2 regions of the Streptomyces sp. NPDC048521 genome follow, and region 2 is predicted to be linked to the other one. Evidence: riboswitches for the same ligand, from Rfam matches in the RefSeq annotation. Region 2 holds a riboswitch; the other holds the start of a gene.
What was found. Region 2 has a riboswitch for cyclic di-AMP ahead of ACGFRF_RS32030 (M23 family metallopeptidase). Riboswitches for the same ligand answer to the same signal wherever they lie in the genome.
Positions count from the first base shown of each region.

Region 1: it holds a riboswitch for cyclic di-AMP, as region 2 does, so the genes downstream of both, ACGFRF_RS37095 (M23 family metallopeptidase) here and ACGFRF_RS32030 (M23 family metallopeptidase) in region 2, are expected to answer to the same signal.

Region 1 is NZ_JBICWR010000025.1:21,007-28,222, forward strand. It holds gene ACGFRF_RS37085 (PrsW family intramembrane metalloprotease) at 1-376, shown strand, start outside; gene ACGFRF_RS37090 (aldo/keto reductase) at 1,146-2,090, opposite strand; gene ACGFRF_RS37095 (M23 family metallopeptidase) at 2,185-3,216, opposite strand; cyclic di-AMP (ydaO/yuaA leader) riboswitch at 3,224-3,392, opposite strand; gene ACGFRF_RS37100 (PP2C family protein-serine/threonine phosphatase) at 3,627-4,808, opposite strand; tRNA gene ACGFRF_RS37105 (tRNA-Met) at 5,008-5,081, opposite strand; gene ACGFRF_RS37110 (dihydrofolate reductase family protein) at 5,171-6,304, opposite strand; gene ACGFRF_RS37115 (MarR family winged helix-turn-helix transcriptional regulator) at 6,380-6,910, shown strand; gene ribA (GTP cyclohydrolase II) at 7,049-7,216, shown strand, end outside.
Region 2 is NZ_JBICWR010000017.1:118,373-125,588, forward strand. It holds gene ACGFRF_RS32020 (M16 family metallopeptidase) at 1-633, shown strand, start outside; gene ACGFRF_RS32025 (M16 family metallopeptidase) at 630-2,018, shown strand; cyclic di-AMP (ydaO/yuaA leader) riboswitch at 2,229-2,389, shown strand; gene ACGFRF_RS32030 (M23 family metallopeptidase) at 2,402-3,157, shown strand; gene ACGFRF_RS32035 (GntR family transcriptional regulator) at 3,356-4,042, shown strand; gene ACGFRF_RS32040 (HPr family phosphocarrier protein) at 4,323-4,604, opposite strand; gene ACGFRF_RS32045 (GNAT family N-acetyltransferase) at 4,782-7,216, shown strand, end outside.

The sequences.
Region 1 (7,216 bases), on a different contig from region 2:
GGCGTATGTGCTGGCCGGGTGGCTGGGGCCGGCCGAGCCGTTCGCGCTCGGGTCGATGCGAGCGCGGCGGATGGCCCGGGAGTACGCCCGGCACCACTTCGGGGGGCGGCCGGCGGCTCGGACGGTGGCCCAGTACGAGGCGTACGCCACCTCGCTCGCGTTCCTGCGGCACCGGGGGCGGCGGGGGCGGGCCGGGGCCGACTTCGTCGTACGGGAGCGGGAGTTGCTGACCGAGCTGTGGCAGCGGCGGGGCATGGCGCGGCCGGCCCTGGAGTACGCGGCCAGGGCCTCCGCCCCGGCGCCGGTGTACTGGGCACCGCCGCCGTACGGGTATCCGGCCGTGCCGTATCCCTCCTACAACCCGTACCGCACCTAGCGGGGTCGCGGACCGCCGGGCACACACCACCGTCGCGGCTGATCACCGTCGCGGCGGAGAAGAAACAACCGACGACCACGGACTCGCCCCGCGACGCCCGCCCCGGCACCACCGACGCCCGCAGGGCCGCCCGCGGCGGACCCTACGACCGCGGGACCGCCCGCGGCGGAATCGACGACCGCGGGCCCGGCCCCCGGCGTTACCTACGGCCGCAGGCCCGGCCCACGCACAACCGACGACCACGGACCCGCCCCGGCACAACCGACGACCACGGACCCGCCCTCGGCGGAACCGAGGACCGCGGGCCCGGCCCCCGGCGGAACCCACGGCCGCAGACCCGGCCCACGCACAACCGACGACCACGGACCCGCCCCGGCACAACCGACGACCACGGACCCGCCCCCCGGCGGAACTGACGACCACAGGCCCGCCCCGCCGCAACCGACGACCACAGGCCGCCCTCGGCGGAACCGAGGACCGCGGGCCCGGCCCCCGGCGAAACCCACGGCCGCAGGCCCGGCCCACGCACAACCGACGACCACGGACCCGCCCCGGCACAACCGACGACCACAGGCCGCCCCCGGCACAACCGGCGACCGCAGGGCCGGCCTCCACCCAACCGACGGCCCCAGACCCTCCCCCATCACGAACCGACGACCCTCAGGCCCCCGCCCCCATCACAAACCCACGACCGCAGACCCCCGCCCCGGCGCACCCGACGACCGCAGGACGAGGTCGGGCCGGGGCAGGGTCGGTCGGTGGGGTGGGGTCAGGCGGAGGCGTCCGTCAGTTTCTTCAGTTCCTCGTCCGTCAGGCTCAGCTGCGCCACTCCCAGCAGGGCCGGGAGCTGTTCCGGTGTGCGGGCCGAGGCGATGGGGGCCGCGATCGTCGGCTGGGCCGCGAGCCAGGCCAGGGCGACCGTGGCGACCGGGGCCTCGTGGGCGGCGGCGATCTCGTCCAGGGCCGTCAGGACCTTCTGGCCGCGCTCGGAGTCCGCGTGCTTCTGGGCCCCGTCGGCGCGGGCGCTGTCCACGGTCGTACCCGGACGGTACTTGCCGGTCAGGAAACCCGAGGCGAGGGAGAAGTACGGGACGGCGGCGAGGCCCTCGCGCGCGGCCAGGTCCTGCAGCGGGCCCTCGTAGGTGTCGCGGGAGACCAGGTTGTAGTGCGGCTGGAGGGCGACGTAGCGGGCGAGGCCCTCGCGCTCGGAGAATTCCAGGGACGCCCTGAGACGTTCGGGGGAGATGTTGGAGGCGGCGATGTGGCGGACCTTGCCGGCCTTCACCAGCTCGTCCAGGGCGCCGATGATCTCCTCGACCGGCACCTCGGGCTTGTCGAAGTGGGTGTAGTAGAGGTCGATGTGGTCGGTGCCCAGGCGGCGCAGGGACGCGTCGGCGGCGGCCTTGATGTTGGCGGCGGACAGGCCCTGGTACTCGGGGTGCTGGCTGACCTTGGTCGCGATGACGACGTCGTCGCGGTTGTCGCGGGCCTTGACCCACTTGCCGATGATCGTCTCGGACTCGCCGCCCTGGTTGCCCTCGCCCCAGGCGCTGTAGCTGTCGGCGGTGTCGATGAAGTTGCCGCCGGCCGCCGCGTAGGCGTCGAGGACGGCGAAGGAGGTCTCCTCGTCGGCGGTCCAGCCGAAGACGTTGCCGCCGAGGGAGAGGGGGAAGACCTCGAGGTCGGAGGAGCCGAGTGTGCGCAGAGAAGTCATGCTCCACGTCAACGCCGACGGCGGATGATCGCATTCCGCCGTCGGCGCCAAGTTCACGCAAAGGGGTGCCCCCGCGGGCTCCCTGAGGGGCGTGTCAGGGGTTGAGGCCCTTGTCCCGCAGCCAGGCCATCGGGTCGATGCCGGTGGACTGGCCGCCCGGGTGGACCTCCAGGTGCAGGTGCGGGCCGGTGACGTTGCCGGTGGCGCCGACGCGGCCGATGACGTCACCGGTGGAGACCTTCTGGCCCACGGAGACGCTGATCGAGGACTGGTGGCAGAACCACACCTCGGTGCCGTCGTCGAGGGTGAGGACCGTGCGGTAGCCGTAGGAGCCGGCCCAGCCGGCCTGGGTGATCGTGCCGCTGTGGACGGCCTTGATGAGGGTGCCCGTGGGGGCGGCGAAGTCGAGGCCGGTGTGGTAGCCGGAGGACCACATCGAGCCGGCCTGGCCGAACGTCGAGGTGAGCGTGTACGAGGACGTCGGCAGCGCGTACTGCTTGGCCAGCTCGGCCAGCCGCTTGGCCTCGGCGGCCTTCTCGGCGTCGGCCTCCGCCTTCTCCTTGGCGGCGGCGGCCTTGGCGGCGGCTTCCTTCTCCGCCTTGGCCGCGGCGTCCGCGGTCTGCTTCTCGGCGGCGGCGAGCACGGCGGCGGTGGCCTTGCTGTCGGCCTTGGTCTGCTGCTGCTCGGCCTGGGCCATGATCCGGTTGCGCAGGGTCTCACCCGCGTCGGCGTGCTGCTCGGCGTCGGCGGAGGTCACGCCGACGCCGCTGAGCGCGGTGGTGGTGGCCTCGGGCGCCGGGGAGGAGGTGTCCTCGAAGAGCGAGCCGACGGAGGGCAGGTCCGGCAGGGAGATGGAGACCGGCGGCTTGCCGGTGTTGGCGCTGGCCATGCCGCCCGCGCCGACCGCGGCGATCACGCCGACGCCGAGGACGGTGGAGCTGCGGGCGAATCCGCCGCGCTGCTTGGCGACGCGGTGGCGGCCGCGGACCGGGGCGAGGGAGTCCTCGGTGGGGTTCCACTCCTCCCAGGGGCCCTCCTCGGCGCGGTAGGAACCGTAACCGAAGGTCTCGGTCCCGGCTTGTGCCGGTATGTACGGGGCTTCTGGGGCAGGCCGGTTGGACGCCACGCAGGCGTACTCCTTTCCTTCCTCCGCCTACCGGGTTAGCTGACGGGTTCGGAGCAGGAAGGTCTCCTACGCGCGTATACCGGGCGTGGACTCAGCGAGTCCACGTCGGTGTCCGCGTGATTCACCCCAAGGTGGTGGTTCCCCGGTTCCCTTGCGGGATTCGGCGCGTGCGCACGGAGCCGCCTCTGGTGACGGCTGGGACGACCGCGCTGCGTTATCGAACGTTAATAGACGTGCCAGGCACTTTCCAAGCCGTTCGGCTTGATCGTTAACGTTTCCGGCCGTGGACTTACCCGTCAGGACCCCTGCAAACCGGGCGAGTTGGCCGCGGTTCAGGAGTCACAGAAGTTTTGATGGTGACTCAGATGTTATGCGGACGGCGGTCGCCCGGTCACCCTCGGTGAGGGCGCTCAGGGCTGCCGTACGGCGAGGAGCGCCATGTCGTCCGTCATCCCGCCGCCGGAGTGCCGCCGCACCTCCTCTGCGAGTCGGCCGAGCAGCGCGCCGGGACCGGGGAAGGTGCGTCCGGCGAGCCGCCGTTCGGGTTCGTAGAACCGGCCGTGGGCGTCCCGGGCCTCGGACAGTCCGTCGGTGTAGAGCAGCAGGGTGGCCCCGCTCGGGAAGTCGGCCTCCAGTGCCCGGTCGGGCCACATGCCGAGGTCGGCCATGCCGAGCGGCAGCGCCGGCTCGGGCGCGGTCAGGGTGCGCAGGGTGCCGTCGGCGTGCAGCAGCAGTGGGGCCGGATGGCCGCGGTTGACGATGCGTACGACGCCGTCGCCGTGCGGGAGTTCGGCGAGGACGGCGGTGGTGAAGCCCTCGAACGCGTCGATGCCGTCCCGCCGGGTGCCCTCGCGGGCCAGTGCCCGCTCCAGCCGCTCGGCGACCGCCTCCAGCGTGGGTTCCTGCTCGGCCGCCTCCCGGAACGCCCCGATCAGCACAGCGACGGCGGCGACCGCGCCCAGGCCCTTGCCGCGCACGTCCCCGACGACCAGCCGGACGCCGTACGGGCTGTCCTGCACCGCGTAGAGGTCGCCGCCGATGAACGCGTCCTGGCGTGCCGCCTCGTAGCAGGCGGCGATCTCGAAGCCGCCGATGCGCGCGGCGGGCTCGGGCAGGACGGCCCGCTGGGCGGCCTCGGCGATCTCCCGGGCGGAGGCGAGCCGCCGGTCGCCGAGGCGGACCACGCGGTTGATGGCGACGGCCAGCAGGGCGACCGTGGCCACGGTGACCACGTCGGTGACGGTGGCCACGGCCGGGTGCGCGCCGGCCCGGGCGTGCACGGCGTAGGCGGCGGCGAGTGCCACGAGGCCGGTCAGGACGGTGGTGCGCAGCGAGGCCAGTGGGGCGGCGATCAGCGGGGCGGCGGTGAAGAACGGGACGGCGGTGAAGTCCTCGGGGGTGAGCAGTCCGTAGAGGACGCCGCCGGCGACGAGGAGGGCGGGGAGGGTCCGGGCCAGGGCGCGCGGGCTCGGGCGGCGGGTCCCGCGCACCGGTGCCGGCTCGTCGCCGAGCCCCGGGTCGGGCACGGGGTCGCCGGGGAGCCGGCCACCCGCCCTGGCGTACGTGTTCTGCTCCACCTCACCAGGGCGCACCGCTTGTCTCCCACGTGTCCGACGTACGTCCAGGTTTGCGGGCAGGGGGGCGCGGGGCGACCGCTGTGGACCGACCGGATGACCGGCTGTGACGTATGCCACTCGACAGAAATCCAGGACATCCCGGGAACCCGTGAGTGTCCCGGGAAAACGCTCAGGGCCGGAATCCGTGAACTGGATTCCGGCCCTGAGCCTTCAGTAGCGGGGACAGGATTTGAACCTGCGACCTCTGGGTTATGAGCCCAGCGAGCTACCGAGCTGCTCCACCCCGCGTCGTTGTGTCTCTACTGTACGCCATACGCAGGACGGATTGCACATCGCCTTCCCGCGGGCCCTGCTCGGCCCGGTTCCCGGGGGCCCTCTCAGCCCGGCAGGTGGGCGTTCGGGGCCTTGGCGAGCGCCTCGAACTCCGGGAGTACGACCACCTCGGCTCCCCCGTCGCGCAGCACGGCCGTCCCGTCGGCCGCCGCGACGAAGGTGTCCGGCTCCCGCCAGGCGGTGACCACCCGGCGCACCCCGGCCCGCAGGATCAGCTCGGCGCAGGGCGCGGGGCGGGAGGCACGGCGGGCGCAGGGCTCCAGGCTGCTGTAGACCGTGGCACCGGCCAGCCTGGGATCGGCCCGGTCGATCTTCGCCAGCGCGGCCTCCTCCGCGTGCACCACCGGGTCGTCGCCCTCCCGGGAGTGGCCACGGGCGAGTTCGGTGCCGTCGGCGGCGACCACGACCGCGCCGACGCTGAAGGCCGTCTCCGAGGGCGGGCACAGGGCGGCGAGTGCGCAGGCGGTGCGCAGCCAGTGACGGTCGGCGGCGGTGGGGGCCGGGCCGGTGCCGGGGGCCGTGGGTTCGTAGCGCATGAGGACGACGTCCTCGATGCGGCGGGTCTCGACCAGACGCAGCCGGCCGCCCTGGTAGACGCCGGGGCCGAACAGGCGAGGTGCCGCCGGGTCGCCGACGAACAGGGGGGCGAGGACCAGCTGGAGTTCGTCCGCGAGGCCCTGCTGGAGAAGCTGGCTGTGCACCTGGCCGCCGCCCTCGACCATCAGGCGCCGGACGCCGCGCACGTCGTGCAGGTGCTCCAGCAGGGCACGCCAGTCGATTCCGGTGCCGAGCGGGACGACGTCGGCGCTGCTCCCGAGGAGCCGGCCGGCCCGTTCGGCGCCCTTGTCGGTCGTGTAGACGAGCTTCTCGCCGCCGGTGTGCCAGAAGTTGGCCCCGGGGTCGAGTTCACCGGAGGCGGTGACGGTCACCTTCAGCGGGTACGCGGGCTTGCCCGCCGCCAGCCGGGCGGCGCGGCGGTCGGCGGAGTTGACCAGCAGGCGGGGGTTGTCGGCGCGGATCGTGCCGGCGCCGACGAGGATGGCGTCGACGGAGGCCCGCACGTCGTCGACCCGGTCGAAGTCGGCCGGGCCGGACAGCAGGAGCCGTTCGGGGCCGGTGTCGTCCAGGAAGCCGTCGAGCGAGACGGCGGCGGACAGCAGCACGTACGGCAGGGGCATCGGCGCACTCCCTCGCGGCGGCCCGGCGGGCCCGCCAAGTCTTGTTCAAGTTTGAAACAAACTTACACTGGCGATATGACGACCCGCTGGCTCAGCCCCGAGGAGCAGCGCGCCTGGCGCGCCTACATCGCCGCCTCGCGACTCCTGGAGGACGCGATCGACCGGCAGCTCCAGCAGGAGGGCGGCATGCCCCACCTGTTCTACTCGGTGCTGGCCAACCTCTCCGAGGCGCCCGACCGGCGGCTGCGCATGACCGACCTCGCCGAGACGCTGAAGATCACCCGCAGCAGGCTGACGTACGCGGTGACCCGGCTGGAGCGCGACGGGCTGGTGCGCCGGGAGGACTGCCGGTGGGACAAGCGCAGCAGCCTGGCGGTGCTGACGGACGAGGGGATGGCCGTGCTGGAGCGCACGGCACCGGGGCACGTGGAGACGGTGCGCACCACGCTCTTCGACCGGCTCACGCCGGAGCAGGTGGGGCAGCTGGAGCAGATCTGCACGGGGATCGCCCGCGGGCTGCAGGGGGAGGACGAGGCGGGGGCGGCGACGGAGGACGTGCCGTGGCGGCGGCGGTCGTCACCGTGTTCGGGCTCCGCGACCGAGTGAGTCGCCCGTCGCGGGTCTCATGAGGCGCGCCGCCCCGTCTCCATTGCTTCAAGTTTAAAGCATGAGGTAGGGTCCCGATCCTGGACATCTGCTTCAAATCTGAAGCAGATGGTTACGGCACAGATCCCGGAGACCCGCATGCCCGACATCCCCGCCGCCACCCCGCGTGCCCGCGTCCGGGTACCGCTGCGCTTCCCCGACGGCTACAGCGCCGACGCGGCACTCGTCACCTTCCACGGGCTCGCCGACGGCCGGGAGCACGTCGCCGTCGTCCTCGGCGACCCCGGCCCGGTTCCGCTGGTGCGG
Region 2 (7,216 bases):
GTCGAGGAGGTCCCGGCGCGCGCCCTGATGGCCGCCTACCGGCTGCCGCACGACGGCACGCGCGAGGCGGACGCGGCCGACCTCGCCCTGACCGTCCTCGGCGGCGGCGAGTCCTCCCGCCTGTACAACCGGCTGGTGCGCCGCGACCGTACGGCCGTCGCGGCCGGTTTCGGCCTGCTGCGCCTGGCCGGCGCGCCCTCGATGGGCTGGCTCGACGTGAAGACCTCCGGTGACGTGGAGGTGCCGGTCATCGAGGCCGCCATCGACGAGGAACTGGCCCGGTTCGCCGCGGAGGGCCCCACGCCCGAGGAGATGGAGCGCGCCCAGGCCCAGTTGGAGCGTGAGTGGCTGGACCGGCTCGGCACGGTCGCCGGCCGCGCCGACGAACTGTGCCGGTACGCCGTGCTGTTCGGCGACCCGCAGCTCGCCCTCACCGCCGTGCACCGCGTCCTCGAGGTGACCCCCGAGGAGGTCCAGGAGGTCGCCAAGGCCCGCCTGCGGCCCGACAACCGCGCGGTCCTCGTCTACGAGCCCAAGTCCCCGGAGGCCGTCGAGGACGCCGAGGTCCCGGAGGATCCGGAGCAGGAAGCGACCGTAGAGGCCGGTAACGAGAACGAGGAGACGGCCAAGTGACCCAGCTCGCCACGATGGACTTCCACCCCCAGCCGCAGCCGGGCGAGGCCAGGCCGTGGGCGTTCCCGGCCCCCGAGCGCGGCACGCTCGACAACGGTCTGACGGTGCTGCGCTGCCACCGCCCCGGCCAGCAGGTCGTCGCCGTCGAGGTGCTGCTCGACGCGCCCCTGGACGCCGAGCCGGCCGGCCTGGACGGCGTCGCCACGATCATGGCGCGAGCCTTCTCCGAAGGCACCGACAAGCACTCCGCCGAGGAGTTCGCGGCCGAGCTGGAGCGCGCGGGCGCCACGCTGGACGCGCACGCCGACCACCCCGGTGTCCGGCTCAGCCTGGAGGTCCCGGCCTCCCGCCTGGCCAAGGGCCTCGGACTGCTCGCCGACGCCCTGCGCGCCCCGGCCTTCGCCGAGAGCGAGGTGGAGCGGCTGGTCCGCAACCGCCTGGACGAGATCCCGCACGAGCTGGCCAACCCCTCCCGCCGGGCGGCCAAGGAACTCTCCAAGGAGCTGTTCCCGGCCGCCTCGCGCATGTCCCGCCCGCGGCAGGGCACCGAGGAGACCGTCGAGAAGATCGACGCGGGGGCGGTACGCGCCTTCTACGAGCGGTACGTACGCCCGGGCACGGCCACCGCGGTCGTGGTCGGCGACCTGACCGGGGCCGATCTGGACGCGCTGCTCGGCGACACCCTGGGCGCGTGGACCGGCACCCGGGGCGAGCCCCGGCCCGTGCCGCCGGTGACCGCCGACGACACCGGCCGCGTGGTCATCGTGGACCGGCCCGGCGCCGTCCAGACGCAGCTGCTCATCGGCCGGGTCGGCCCGGACCGGCACGACCGCGTCTGGCCCGCCCAGGTGCTCGGCACCTACTGCCTCGGCGGCACCCTCACCTCCCGCCTGGACCGCGTCCTGCGCGAGGAGAAGGGCTACACCTACGGTGTGCGTGCCTTCGGGCAGGTCCTCAGGTCCGCCCCGGACGGCACCGGTGCCTCGATGCTCGCCATCAGCGGCTCCGTGGACACCCCCAACACCGGCCCCGCGCTGGAGGACCTGTGGAAGGTGCTGCGCACCCTCGCGGCGGAGGGCCTGACCGACGCCGAGCGGGACGTCGCCGTGCAGAACCTGGTGGGTGTGGCGCCGCTGAAGTACGAGACCGCGGCGGCCGTCGCGAGCACCCTCGCCGACCAGGTCGAGCAGCACCTGCCCGACGACTTCCAGGCGACGCTGTACCAGCAGCTGGCCGCGACGGGCACGGTGGAGGCCACCGCGGCCGTCGTCAACGCCTTCCCGGTGGACCGGCTGGTGACCGTCCTCGTCGGTGACGCGGCTCAGATCAAGGCGCCGGTCGAGGCGCTGGGCATCGGCGAAGTCACCGTCGTCGCCGCGGAGTAGCGGCACGCGCGCGTGGGGCCCTGACGACCCGCGGGTCGTCAGGGCCCCACGCTGTTCCACCGGCTGCCCAGATGCCCGATTTGAGGCGGAGGTTGCCTGTCTGCCCTGTGGGATGCGCTACAAAAGCCCCGATCCGTTTGAGGATTGAAAGCAGGCTTTCGTAGCGTCATGCGGGCTGTTCGTCAGGCAGTGCGCCGCACCCGCGGCACCGGACAGCCATCGCCGAGTCCCCGTACGGCGCGAGCCAGGGGAGCCGGGGACCCACCGTCCCTGGGGTGAATCGGGTGCCCATGCGAGAGCGAGGGGGCCCGTAGGAGACCTTCCTGCTCCGAACCCGTCAGCTAACCCGGTAGGCGAGAGGGAAGGAAAGGACCAGCCACTTCATGGCGTTCATGTGCGCCACCGGGAAGCACCGCAAGCCCGGCCGGGTCAAGCGGACCACCGCTCAGGCGGCCGGTATCGCGGCCCTCACCACCACCGGTGTCATCGGCACCCTCGCCGTCTCGCCGGCGCTCGCCGCGGAGAACTCCCTGGAGCAGACCGGTCTCACGCCCGTCCTCGCCGCGAGCGACGACGTGGCCGAGCAGATCGACGCGCAGGCCGCCGCTCAGCAGCAGGCCGCCCAGGAGAAGGCGGCCGAGGAGGCCGCGGCCAAGGCGGCCGCCGAGAAGGTCAAGCAGGAGCGTGCGGCCCAGGCCCGCGCCGCCCGCGAGGCCGAGCGCAAGCGCCTGAACGCCTTCGTCGCCCCGATAGCGCACTCCTACGTCTCCACGGCCTACCAGGCCACCAGTTCCCTGTGGTCCTCCCGTTCGCACACCGGCGTCGACTTCCACGCCGCCAGCGGCACGTCCGTCCACGCGGTCGGCTCCGGCACCGTGGTCTCCGCCGGCTGGGGCGGCGCGTACGGCAACCAGATCGTGATCCGGATGGCCGACGGCATGTACACCCAGTACGGCCACCTGTCGTCCATCGGTGTCACCGTGGGCCAGAAGGTCACCCCGGGCCAGCAGATCGGCCTGTCCGGCGCGACCGGCAACGTCACCGGCCCGCACCTCCACTTCGAGGCCCGCACGACCCCCGACTACGGCTCGGACATCGACCCCGTCGCCTACCTCCGCAAGCACGGCGTGAACGTCTGACCCTCCGTCGCACGGCACCCGAAGCCCCGGCTCGCCGAGCCGGGGCTTTCGTCGTTTTTCGCGGTGTCCGCCGGGCCCGTTGTCCAAAAAATATGCATGGATTCCGGCCCGCCGTCGGAAATTACGGCTCATTGGAATAGAGTCACGGGACACACGTCCATCGTCGACGTTTCACGGGGATTAAGGCGGAGGTCGGTCATGCGTATTCCGGCGCACTCGGTGTGCACGGCGATCCGGGACGACATCGTCGCGGGTGTCTACGAGCGCGGCAGCCGCCTCACCGAGGAAGTCCTGGCCCGCCGCTACGGCGTCTCACGCGTCCCCGTCCGCGAGGCCCTGCGCACCCTGGAGGCGGAGGGCTTCGTGGTGACCCGCAGGCACGCGGGCGCGTGCGTGGCCGAACCCACCGAGCAGGAGGCCGCCGACCTGCTGGAGATGCGCATGCTCCTGGAACCGCTGGGCGCGGCGCGGGCCGCCCAGCGGCGCACGGAGGCCCACCTCAAGGTGCTGCGCGGCCTGGTCCGGCTGGGGCAGGAGCGGGCCAGGCGGGGCAACAGCGAGGATCTGCGCTCGCTGGGCGGCTGGTTCCACGAGACGCTCGCCCAGGCCTCCGGCAGCCCCTCGCTGACCTCGATGCTCACCCAGCTGCGCCACAAGATCGCCTGGATGTACGCGGTGGAGGCGCCGTCGAGCCCGCTGGAGGCCTGGGCGGAGCACGGCGCGATCGTGGACGCGGTGGCGCGCGGCGACGGTGAGCGCGCGCGGGCGGTCACGGCGCTGCACGCCGAGCGCGCGACGAGCGCGCACCGCCTTCGCTTTTCCGGCGCCGCGGAGCGTGTGAGGACTTCGCAACATGCCGTAAACATGTCGGGCCAGCGGCATTAACACGGGCGCCGTATACAAAGAAGAGCTATTCGGCGGCGGGGCATTTTCTGCGCTGCCCGAATTCCGCTGTGCCGTAATTCATGAGAGGGCGCCACACGCATGCCGGCGGTAAATCGGCGGTAAATCGGTGGCAAATGGAGCGGGGCGTGCGGCGCTTATGACGCAGCCGCGTGCGGAGGGTGCGAGCTTATGACGCAGCCGCGTGAGCATTGCGCCGCACAGGGTGCAGCCGCGCCGCCCCGAGGGGCCGACGCGGCTGCGGCGTGAGCGCGCGAGGCGCTCAGACGGTCTCGGGCAGCTCTTCCAGGCCCTCGGCGACCAGCTTGGCCAGACGGTCCAGGGCGGCGTCCGCGCCCTCGGCGTCGGAGGCCAGGACGATCTCCTCGCCACCCTGGGCGCCCAGGCCCAGGACGGCCAGCATGGAGGCCGCGTTGACGGGGTTGCCCCCGGCCTTGGCGATCGTCACCGGGACGCCTGCGGCCGTGGCGGCTCGGACGAAGATGGAGGCGGGACGGGCGTGAAGGCCCTCGGCCCAGCCGACGTTGACGCGGCGCTCAGCCATGTGTTGCTGCCCTTCAGTCTTCAGGGTTGTCTAGACCAGTTTCCCATATCGTGAAGCGTCCCCGGAGTGGACCTTCGTCCCCTCCGGTGTGGCGTCGGACCGCGGCCTCGGTCCGGCTTGTCGTCCTCCACAGACTGCCTCGCGCCGTTGTCGTACGCGAGCCGTACTCTGGGGCCCATGCAGACCTCGGCGGACCGGCAGGACCGGCACGAGTACCCCGCCCACTGGGAGGCGGACGTGGTGTTGCGCGACGGGGGCACCGCGCGCATCCGGCCCATCACCGTTGATGACGCCGACCGCCTGGTCAGCTTCTACGAGCAGGTCTCGGACGAGTCGAAGTACTACCGCTTCTTCGCGCCGTACCCGCGGCTCTCCGCCAAGGACGTCCACCGCTTCACGCACCACGACTTTGTGGACCGGGTGGGACTCGCGGCCACCATCGGCGGCGAGTTCATCGCCACCGTACGCTATGACCGCATCGGTACCGACGGAATGCCCGCCTCCGCGCCCGCCGACGAGGCCGAGGTCGCCTTCCTGGTGCAGGACGCCCACCAGGGCCGCGGGGTCGCCTCCGCCCTGCTGGAGCACATCGCGGCCGTCGCCCGCGAGCGGGACATCCGCCGCTTCGCCGCCGAGGTGCTGCCCGCCAACACCAAGATGATCAAGGTGTTCACCGACGCCGGCTACACCCAGAAGCGCAGCTTCGAGGACGGTGTCGTACGCCTGGAGTTCGACCTCGAACCCACCGACCGCTCCCTCGCCGTGCAGCGCGCGCGGGAGCAGCGCGCCGAGGGCCGCTCGGTACGACGGCTCCTCGTGCCCGGCTCCGTCGCCGTCGTCGGCGTCGGCCGCACCCCCGGCGGAGTGGGCCGCAGCATCCTCGGCAACATCAGGGACGCCGGCTATCCCGGCCGGCTGCACGCCGTGAACAAGGCCTTCCCCGAGGACCTCGAGGAGGTCGACGGGGTGCCGGCGTACCGCTCGGTGCGGGACATCGAGGGACATGTCGATCTCGCCGTGGTCGCCGTACCCGCCGAGCACGTGCCCGCGGTGGTCGCCGAGTGCGGAGAGCACGGCGTCCAGGGGCTCGTCGTGCTCTCCGCCGGATACGCCGAGAGCGGTCCCGAGGGGCGCGAACGCCAGCGGGTCCTCGTCCGGCACGCGCGCGCGTACGGCATGCGGATCATCGGCCCGAACGCCTTCGGGATCATCAACACCGCGCAGGACGTCCGGCTGAACGCCTCCCTCGCCCCGGAGATGCCCCGCCCCGGCCGCATCGGGCTGTTCGCCCAGTCCGGCGCCATCGGCATCGCCCTGCTGTCCCGGCTGCACCGGCGCGGGGGAGGGGTGACCGGGGTCACGGGCGTGTCCACCTTCGTCTCCGCGGGCAACCGCGCCGACGTCTCCGGCAACGACGTCCTCCAGTACTGGTACGACGACCCCGGGACCGACGTCGTCCTCATGTACCTGGAGTCCATCGGCAACCCCCGCAAGTTCACCCGGCTCGCCCGGCGGACGGCGGCGGCCAAGCCGCTGGTCGTGGTGCAGGGGACGGGCGCCGCGCCGCAGGGCCACGCGGTACGCGCCACGCGGCTGCCGCACGCGACCGTCTCCGCCCTGCTCCGGCAGGTCGGGGTGATCAGGGTCGACACGATCACCGAGCTGGTCGACGCGGGCCTGCTGCTCGCCCGGCAGCCGCTGCCCGCCGGTCCGCGCGTGTCGATCCTCGGCAACTCCGAGTCGCTGGGCGTGCTGACGTACGACCGCTGCCTGGCGGAGGGGCTGCGCCCGGCGCGACCACTGGACCTGACGACGGCGGCGACGGCCGAGGACTTCCACCGGGCGCTGGCGCGGGCGCTGGCGGACGAGACGAACGACGCGGTCGTCGTCACGGCGATCCCCGCGATCGGCGAGGGGTCGCCGGGGGACGCGGAACTGGCGCAGGCGTTGCGGTCGGCTGCGGCGGCCGTTCCCGGCAAGCCGGTGCTGGTGGTGCACGTGGAGCTCGGCGGGCTCGCCGAGGCGTTGTCGGCTGCGGCGAGCACCGCACCCCAGGCCGTCGACAAGGCGCCCACCGGAGTGACCGGCGCCGACGACGCACCCACCGCGGTAACCGCGGAGCCGCCCCCCGAAGGCACCCATCTGATCCCCGCCTACCCCGCCGCCGAACGCGCCGTCCGGGCCCTCGCGGAAGCCGTCAAGTACGGGCAGTGGCGTCGGGAGGCGGCTGATCCCGGGAAGGTGCCGGAGTACGACGACATCGACGAGAAGGCCGCCGCGCGGCTGATCGGCGAGCTGCTCGAACGGGGCGAAGGACTCACGATCCCCGCCGACGAGACCTGCGAGCTGCTCGGGGCGTACGGCATCGACGTGCGCCGGGCGTGCCCCGCACCCACCCCGGACGCCGCAGCCGAGGCCGCCCGCGCCCTCGGCTACCCGGTGGCCCTGAAGGCGACCGCCCCGCATCTCAGGCACCGGGCCGACCTGGGCGGCGTACGCCTGGACCTCGCCGACGAGGAGCAACTGCGCCGGGCGTACGCCGAGTTGACCGAGCTGTTCGGGGCGCCGGAGGAGCTGCGGCCGGTGGTGCAGGCCATGGCGCCGCGCGGGGT